DNA from 2 places in the Klebsiella sp. KE9456 genome. Region 2 is predicted to be linked to the other one. Evidence: predicted binding sites of a transcription regulator. Region 2 holds the regulator's gene; the other holds the start of a gene.
What was found. Region 2 encodes LexA, which represses DNA repair genes until DNA is damaged. Its sites were predicted from a motif close to TNCTGTATGTACATACAGNA; they were not measured.
Positions count from the first base shown of each region.

Region 1: rmuC (DNA recombination protein RmuC) is a predicted target of LexA. The motif match lies at 2,028-2,047, and genes of this name have one in related genera.

Region 1 is NZ_JBDYQK010000023.1:70,358-74,571, reverse strand. It holds gene ubiE (bifunctional demethylmenaquinone methyltransferase/2-methoxy-6-polyprenyl-1,4-benzoquinol methylase UbiE) at 1-499, opposite strand, end outside; gene rmuC (DNA recombination protein RmuC) at 570-2,018, opposite strand; gene udp (uridine phosphorylase) at 2,155-2,916, opposite strand; gene ABK821_RS20645 (dienelactone hydrolase family protein) at 3,184-3,996, shown strand; gene ABK821_RS20640 (transporter substrate-binding domain-containing protein) at 4,000-4,214, opposite strand, start outside.
Region 2 is NZ_JBDYQK010000025.1:38,981-43,194, forward strand. It holds gene plsB (glycerol-3-phosphate 1-O-acyltransferase PlsB) at 1-1,657, opposite strand, end outside; gene ABK821_RS21270 (diacylglycerol kinase) at 1,787-2,155, shown strand; gene lexA (transcriptional repressor LexA) at 2,278-2,886, shown strand; gene dinF (MATE family efflux transporter DinF) at 2,959-4,214, shown strand, end outside.

The sequences.
Region 1 (4,214 bases), on a different contig from region 2:
GCAGGCGACCGCCCGGTTTCAGCACACGATACATGGATCGCAGCGCTTTTTCTTTATCGGTGACATTACGCAGGCCAAATGAAATGGTAATGCAATCAAAAGTATTGTCCGCAAAAGGAAGCGCTTCCGCGTTAGCCTGGACATATTCGACATTGCCGACGATGCCAGTATTACGCAGCTTCTCACGGCCCATTTTCAGCATAGAGTCGTTGATATCCGCCAGCATTACACGGCCGTTTTCGCCGACCAGACGCGAGAATTTCGCCGTCAGATCGCCCGTACCACCGGCCAGATCCAGCACCGTTTGCCCTCGACGCACGCCGCTGCAGTCGATGGCGAAACGCTTCCACAAACGATGAATACCGAACGACATCAGATCGTTCATCACATCATATTTTGCGGCGACAGAATGAAATACATGCGCAACCATGTCAGCTTTCTGTTCTTTGGCAACTGTCTGAAAGCCAAAATGGGTCGTTTCTTGTGAATCCTCAACCATCTCAATGCCTGCTTGCTTATTAAGAAAATGTACGTTGAGTGTAACAGGTTTAGCGCACTTCCCATACGCTTCAACGTGTCTGAGCGCGCTTCTCATGCCTTGCCGCAGCAGCAGATTCTGATGAACATTCATTATCTTCCGGTGAGTTAGCATCGCCTGTAAGGCGATATTTATCATCCTGTGCTGTCGCCTGTTCAACTAACTCCGGATTAATTCCACGCTTGATCTCCACGCCAAGACCACGGAATGATTCCGCCTGAACCAGCAAGTTGCCGCGCCCGGATGCGAGTTTTTTCATTGCCTGGCGGTAATTTTCCTGAGCTCTATCCAGGCTCTGGCCGATAGCTGACATATCATCGATAAATAAGCGCATTTTGTCATACAGACGCCCCGCCCTTTCAGCAATTTTCTGCGCGTTACGGCTCTGATGCTCATAGCGCCAGAGATTAGCGATGGTACGCAATGCCACCAGCAGCGTCGTCGGGCTCACTAGCATAATATTGTTCTTCAACGCTTCGCTAATCAGCTCCGGTTGACGATCGATTGCCAGCAGGAAGGCGGGCTCTACAGGGATAAACATCAGAACATAGTCGAGCGAGCGCAGCCCTGGCAGTTGCTGATAGTCTTTACGGCCCAGCAGGCGCATATGGTTACGCACCGAGGCAATATGCTCCTGCAGCGCCGCCTCACGACTGTAATCATCTTCAGCATTGAAGTAACGCTCGTAGGCCACCAGCGTCATCTTGGCATCAATAACCACATCTTTTCCCTGCGGCAGACGGACAATAACATCCGGCTGCATTCGTGCGCGGTTGTCCGTTTCGATACTCACCTGGGTTTGATATTCATGTCCTTCCCGCAGCCCTGATGCTTCCAGTACGCGGGTCAACACCACCTCGCCCCAGTTGCCCTGGGTTTTGTTATCGCCCTTCAGCGCGCGGGTCAGGTTTAGCGCTTCCTGGGCCATTTGCGCATTTAGCTGCTGAAGATTGCGGATTTCATGCGCCAGGGTGTGGCGCTCCCGCGCTTCCTGGCCAAAGCTATCCTGCACCTGGCGACGGAAGCCATCCAGTTGCTCGCGTAACGGCGTCAATAAGCTGTGCAAGCTCTGGCGATTCTGCTCATCAACGCGTCGATTACTGTGCTCAAATATGCGGTTTGCCAGATTTTCAAACTGTTCGCTAAGCCGCTGCTCGCTGTTAACCATCTGGCGGATTTTATCTTCCGCATGCAGTTGTGTGGATTCAAGGCGGGTTGTCACTTCACGAAGATCGGCCTCCAGCGAGGTGTTGATATCACGCAGGCTGCGCAGCTCATTATTCAGCAACGCGCACTCTTCTCGCCAGTGGGACTCTTGCGCCAGTTGCTGACGGGCCGCGCTCAGCTCAATATCCAGCTCGCGCCGCTCTTCTGTCAGATCGGCACGAATTTGATCGGCGTGCGCTTTCGTTGCCAGCCAGCCCACGATAATCCCCACGGCCAGCGCCACAACAGCACTAATAAGAATCGAGATATCCACAACGCCCCCTGCGGCAACCACATACAGCACAAAATAGAATTGTGCTGTACAAATGTCCAGTTGGGAAGGGTTTTCCTGAGAAGTTCTATGTAAAAGGCAGGGCCAGAACATCCAGCCCTGAGTAGAAAAGAGAAAATTACAGCAGGCGGCGCGCCGCTTCCACGACGATTTTCACCGCATCGCTTTCGGTTTGCTGCATGGTCTCTGCGTTCGGAATTTCCTGCTGGGTACGGTTTACGATAACTCCGGCAACCATCCCGGCACGCAGACCCTGGCTGGCACACATGGTCAGCAGGGTGGCGGATTCCATTTCATAGTTCATCACGCCCATCGCCTGCCACTCTTCCATTGAGCCTTTAAAACGGCTCACGACGCGCCCAGAGAAGGTATCGTAACGTTCCTGTCCCGGATAGAAGGTATCAGAGGAAGCCGTTACGCCAATATGCGTTGTCGCACCAACGGATTTCGCCGCTTCAACCAACGCGGTGGTGCATTCAAAATCAGCCACCGCCGGGAACTCCATAGGCGCAAAGTGCAGACTGGCGCCGTCCAGGCGAACGGAAGCGGTAGTCACCAGCACATCGCCGACATTAATGTGCGGCTGAATCGCGCCGGTAGTACCGATACGCAGAAAAGTACGGATGCCCAGTTGAGCCAGTTCTTCCACGGCAATAGAGGTCGATGGGCCGCCGATACCGGTAGAGCAGACAATCACCGCTTTACCCTCCAGCTCAGCCCGCCAGGTGGTGAATTCACGATGAGATGCCAGTTTAACTGGCTTATCCATCAGCGCGGCGATCTTTTCCACACGCTCAGGATCGCCAGGGACGATAGCCAGCGTAGCCCCTTGTAAATCATTTTTGGTGAGCCCGAGATGAAAGACATCAGACCTGGACATAAAAAACTCCTCTGTGGGTAGAATTATCAGCAGAAGCAAAACGGTACTTTACAGAAGCTACTGGTTCATTTTTGTGACCCTTATCACTATGAATTAAACTCATTGCAATAATTTTCCACGAAATAGTGATAAACATCACATTAACAAACTGAATCACAGAACCCTGAACAAAAGATAGCCGGTTTCGGGCACTGTGTTTGGCTAACGTCCTGTCCAGAGCAGCTATAGTTATTGATGCGCTAATACATTAAGGGTACGGAGAATGCCATGACGACAACCAAGCAAACCGGCTTTGCGCCTGCAGCCACGCCGCATGCCTCTACCGCTGTGCACACATCAGATGAGAACATCGTCTTCGGGGAGACATCTATCCCTTCCCAGGGGGATAACATGCCCGCATTCCATGCCCGTCCGGACAAGGTCGAAGGCCCACTGCCCGTCGTTATCGTTGTGCAGGAAATTTTCGGCGTGCACGAACATATTCGTGATATTTGCCGCCGTCTGGCGAAGGAGGGATATCTGGCTATCGCGCCAGAGCTGTACTTCCGCCAGGGCGATCCCAATGATTTTAGCGACATCCCTTCGCTATTCCAGGGACTCGTCCAAAAGGTACCGGACTCTCAAGTGCTGGCCGACCTCGATCACGTCGCCAGTTGGGCTTCCCGCAACGGTGGCGACGCCCATCGCCTGCTCATTACCGGCTTCTGCTGGGGCGGACGCATCACCTGGCTGTACGCCGCGCATAATCCGCAGCTCAAAGCCGCCGTTGCCTGGTACGGTAAACTGATTGGCGAGAAGTCGCTTAACTCGCCGAGGCATCCGGTAGATATCGCCGTTGATCTGAACGCCCCGGTGTTAGGGCTCTACGGCGCGAAAGATGACAGCATCCCGCAGGACACGGTAGAAACCATGCGTCAGGCGCTACGGGCCGCCAATGCCACGGCGGAAATCGTCGTGTATCCGCAGGCAGGTCATGCCTTTAACGCCGATTATCGCGCCAGCTACCATGAAGAGTCGGCGAAAGAGGGCTGGCAGCGAATGCTGGCATGGTTCGCGCAATATAGCGGGAAGCGCAGTTAACGATTAGCGATTGCCGATATGGCGGCTCACCATTCCGGCAATAGTCCCGTCCGCTATCCATAAAGAAAGACAGCGGCACACCCACTCATAGTGCTGCGGAGCGTTGCGCGGCACGCAAATGGCCTGACGTATCTGACTGAAATTGTCGGGCAAAATGCGAAACTGGGGATGGTCTCGCACGGCGCTTTCCAGCGGCTGGCGAATACCGGCCGCCATAT
Region 2 (4,214 bases):
GATAGCACTCCAGCTGTTCGGTTAACTGCTTGCGGGTCAGGGAACGCTGACGCGACGCGAGCAGCGCGGTGCAGCACAGGTTCATGGCGTTTGCCGCACCGGCATTGTTAATCCGCACCATCAGATCCGAAGCGATGTTATTCACCGTCGGTGTGAGCCACGATGGACGAACGGCTTCGATAGGATCGATAGACTCGCGCCATTCAGGTACATGCTGGTTCAGGTAGCTCATCAGCGGCAGCGGCTCGCCGAAGTTCACGTAACCCTGACCGAGATTACGCAGTTTGCTTAATCCGCGCAGCATCTGCGGCAGGTTTTCTTTCTCTTTCGTTGCGCCGCGCAGCTCTTTGGCGTAGGTCCCGACCTCCATCACATGTTCGTAGCCGATATAAATCGGCACCAGCGTGATAGGACGATTACCGCCACGCAGCATCGCCTGGATGGTCATCGACAGGGTGCCGGTTTTCGGATCCAGCAGACGACCGGTACGCGAACGACCGCCCTCCACGAAATATTCCACGGAATAGCCGCGGCTGAACAGCTCGCCCAGGTATTCGCGAAAGACGGTGGAGTAGAGCTTATTGCCCTTAAAGGTACGGCGAATAAAGAACGCGCCCAGGCGGCGGAAAATCGGGCCCGCAGGCCAGAAGTTCAGGTTGATGCCGGCGGCGATATGCGGCGGCACCAGCCCCTGGTGATACAGCACGTAGGAGAGCAGCAGATAGTCCATGTGGCTGCGGTGGCAGGGCACATAGACAATTTCATGCCCGTCGTGCGCCAGCTGACGAACGCGCTCGGCGTTATGGACGTTAATCCCTTGATAGAGACGGTTCCAGGTAAAGCCCAGAATACGGTCGGTCAGACGGATCATCTCGTAGGAGAAGTTGGCGGCAATCTCTTCCATCAGCGCGATGGCGTTTTGCTGCGCTTTTTCATGGGAGATTTTCTTGCTGCGTGCTTCATCTTCCACCGCGCGGGCAATGGCTTTTGACGCCAGCAGTTTATTGAACAGATCCTGACGGGCTGGCAGACGCGGCCCGACGGCTGCCAGACGCTGGCGGGCAAAGTGCATGCGCGCCACGCGGGCCAGTTTCTGAGCGATAATTTTGTCGGTGCCGTGCTCGTCCGCCATCTTACGTAGAGAGACCGAAGGCGAGAAACGCACAAAGCTGTCGCGTCCCAGCCAGGAGACGGCAAAGAATTTCTGCACGCCGTTGAGCATACGTAAAGGCGGGTTTTCTTCTCCCTTTTCGCGCCCCGGAGCACGACCGAACATCACTGAAACTGGCACCATCTGTACATCCAGATCGGGATGATTACGGTGCAGGTCCAGATAGTCATGGAACAGCTTGATGGACTCTTCCTTTGGCGTGTAATAGGTAAATACGCGCGGGCCGCCGTGGATAAATACATAGCGCGGAAGCAGAGAGCCATCGATTTCCAGCGGCTCCAGAGGATCGGGTAACTCATGTGCCAGACACTGAGCGCGTAGCGTCAGCAGGTCCGCCTTCGAATTGTAAGGCAGGACGTACATAATAGGGCGCGAGGTATCCAGGCCTAATTCCTCGGCAGGTTGCGCCGGAATAGACTTGCTTTTTACCAGCACCCTTAATGGTAAATTCAGTAATTTATAGTAAATTCGTTGCCAGCCAGACATAGACGATATGAAGCCCCTGGTTAATCATGCAAATGCGCGGCAAGAATAACAGAAAGTGCGCAAAATTTCCGGTGTAACGCGGCAAACGCGTACACTCATTGGCGTTATTTACATTAAAAGGTTCGTTTGATGGCCAATAATACCACCGGGTTAACCCGAATTATTAAAGCCGCAGGGTATTCCTGTAAAGGATTTCGCGCGGCGTGGATCAACGAGGCCGCATTTCGTCAGGAAGGTATCGCGGCCATTATTGCCGTGGCAATAGCCTGCTGGCTGGACGTCGATGCCGTCACCCGGGTTCTGCTGATTGGTTCGGTTCTGCTCGTGATGATAGTTGAAATTATCAATAGCGCCATTGAAGCCGTCGTCGACCGTATTGGTCCTGAGCGTCACGTCCTTTCGGGACGGGCGAAAGATCTGGGGTCCGCGGCGGTTCTGCTGGCGATTATTATCGCGCTGATGACCTGGGGAATGCTGTTGTGGGCGAACTATCGCTGACTCTTGCCGTATCGGTTCGCAAAATGGAAAGAAACTGCTGATTTTTGTGTGAAATATGGTTCCAAAATCACCGTTAGCTGTATATACTCACAGCATAACTGTATATACACCCAGGGGGCGGAATGAAAGCGTTAACGACCAGGCAGCAGGAGGTGTTTGATCTCATTCGGGATCATATCAGCCAGACGGGCATGCCGCCGACGCGTGCGGAGATTGCTCAGCGCTTGGGGTTTCGTTCCCCAAACGCGGCGGAAGAACACCTGAAGGCGCTGGCGCGTAAAGGCGCAATCGAGATCGTTTCTGGCGCTTCTCGCGGTATTCGCTTGCTGACGGAGGAAGAGAGCGGTCTGCCGCTAATTGGCCGCGTTGCCGCAGGTGAACCGCTGCTGGCGCAGCAGCATATTGAAGGCCACTATCAGGTGGATCCATCCATGTTTAAGCCGAGCGCCGATTTTCTGCTGCGCGTCAGCGGTATGTCAATGAAAGACATCGGGATTCTGGATGGCGATCTGCTGGCGGTGCATAAAACGCAGGATGTGCGCAACGGTCAGGTGGTTGTGGCGCGCATTGACGAAGAAGTCACCGTGAAGCGGCTGAAAAAGCAGGGCAACGTCGTTGAGCTGCTGCCTGAAAATAGCGAATTTTCCCCGATCGTGGTCGATCTGCGCGAACAAAGTTTTACCATTGAAGGCCTGGCTGTCGGCGTTATCCGCAACGGCAACTGGCAATAACCTCGCCATTCCGCAGCATTATCCGCTGATGCATGATGCTGCGTCGTTTACTTCCATTCAGGCTCCTCTTCCATGCTTTTTAACTCTGCTGACAGAGCCCTGTGGCGCTTAGCGTTACCGATGATCTTCTCCAATATCACCGTTCCGCTGTTGGGACTGGTGGATACCGCCGTTATTGGTCACCTCGACAGCCCAGTTTATCTGGCAGGCGTGGCGGTTGGCGCAACGGCCACCAGCTTCCTTTTTATGCTGCTTCTGTTTCTGCGCATGAGCACTACCGGACTGACGGCGCAGGCATTTGGCGCAAACGATTCGCAGCGGCTGGCGCGCGCGCTGGTGCAGCCGATTGTTCTGGCGCTGGCCGCCGGGGTAGCGATCGTCCTCTTCAGGGGGCCGTTAATCAATCTGGCGCTACATATTGTCGGCGGCAGTGAATCTGTGCTCGTACAGGCCCGGCACTTTCTTGAGATTCGTTGGCTAAGCGCGCCCGCCTCGCTGGCGAATCTGGTCCTGCTGGGCTGGCTGCTTGGTGTGCAGTATGCCCGGGCGCCGGTGATCCTGCTGGTGGTCGGCAATGTTCTTAACATTGCGCTCGATTTATGGTTGGTGATCGGCCTGCATATGAATGTTCAGGGAGCGGCGCTGGCGACGGTCACGGCAGAATACGCCACCTTCTTTATTGGACTGTTAATGGTGAGACGCGTGCTGGCGCTGCGTGGCGTTCCCCTGTCGATGTTGAAAAACGCCTGGCGTGGCGACATACGCCGTTTGCTGGCGTTAAATCGCGACATCATGCTGCGTTCGCTGCTGCTACAGCTTTGCTTCGGGGCGGTGACAGTATTCGGGGCCCGTCTCGGCGCCGATGTGGTGGCGGTCAATGCGGTACTGATGACTATGCTGACCTTTACCGCCTACGCACTGGATGGTTTCGCCTATGCCGTTGAAGCCCATTCCGGGCAGGCCTACGGCGCGCGCGATGACGGTCAACTGCTTGTCGTCTGGCGTGCGGCCTGTCGCCAGTCAGGGATGGTGGCGCTGGCGTTTACGCTGATTTACAGCCTTGCCGGTGAGCAGATCATCAGCGTGTTGACGTCTCTGCCTTCATTGCAGCAACTGGCCGACCGCTATCTCATCTGGCAGACGATACTGCCGGTGATTGGTGTCTGGTGCTATTTGCTGGACGGTATGTTTATCGGCGCGACGCGCGGGGCGGAGATGCGTAATAGTATGGTTGTGGCGGCGGCGGGATTTGCCCTGACGCTGTTAACGCTACCGGTTCTCGGGAATCACGGTTTGTGGCTGGCGCTGACGGTTTTTCTTGCCCTGCG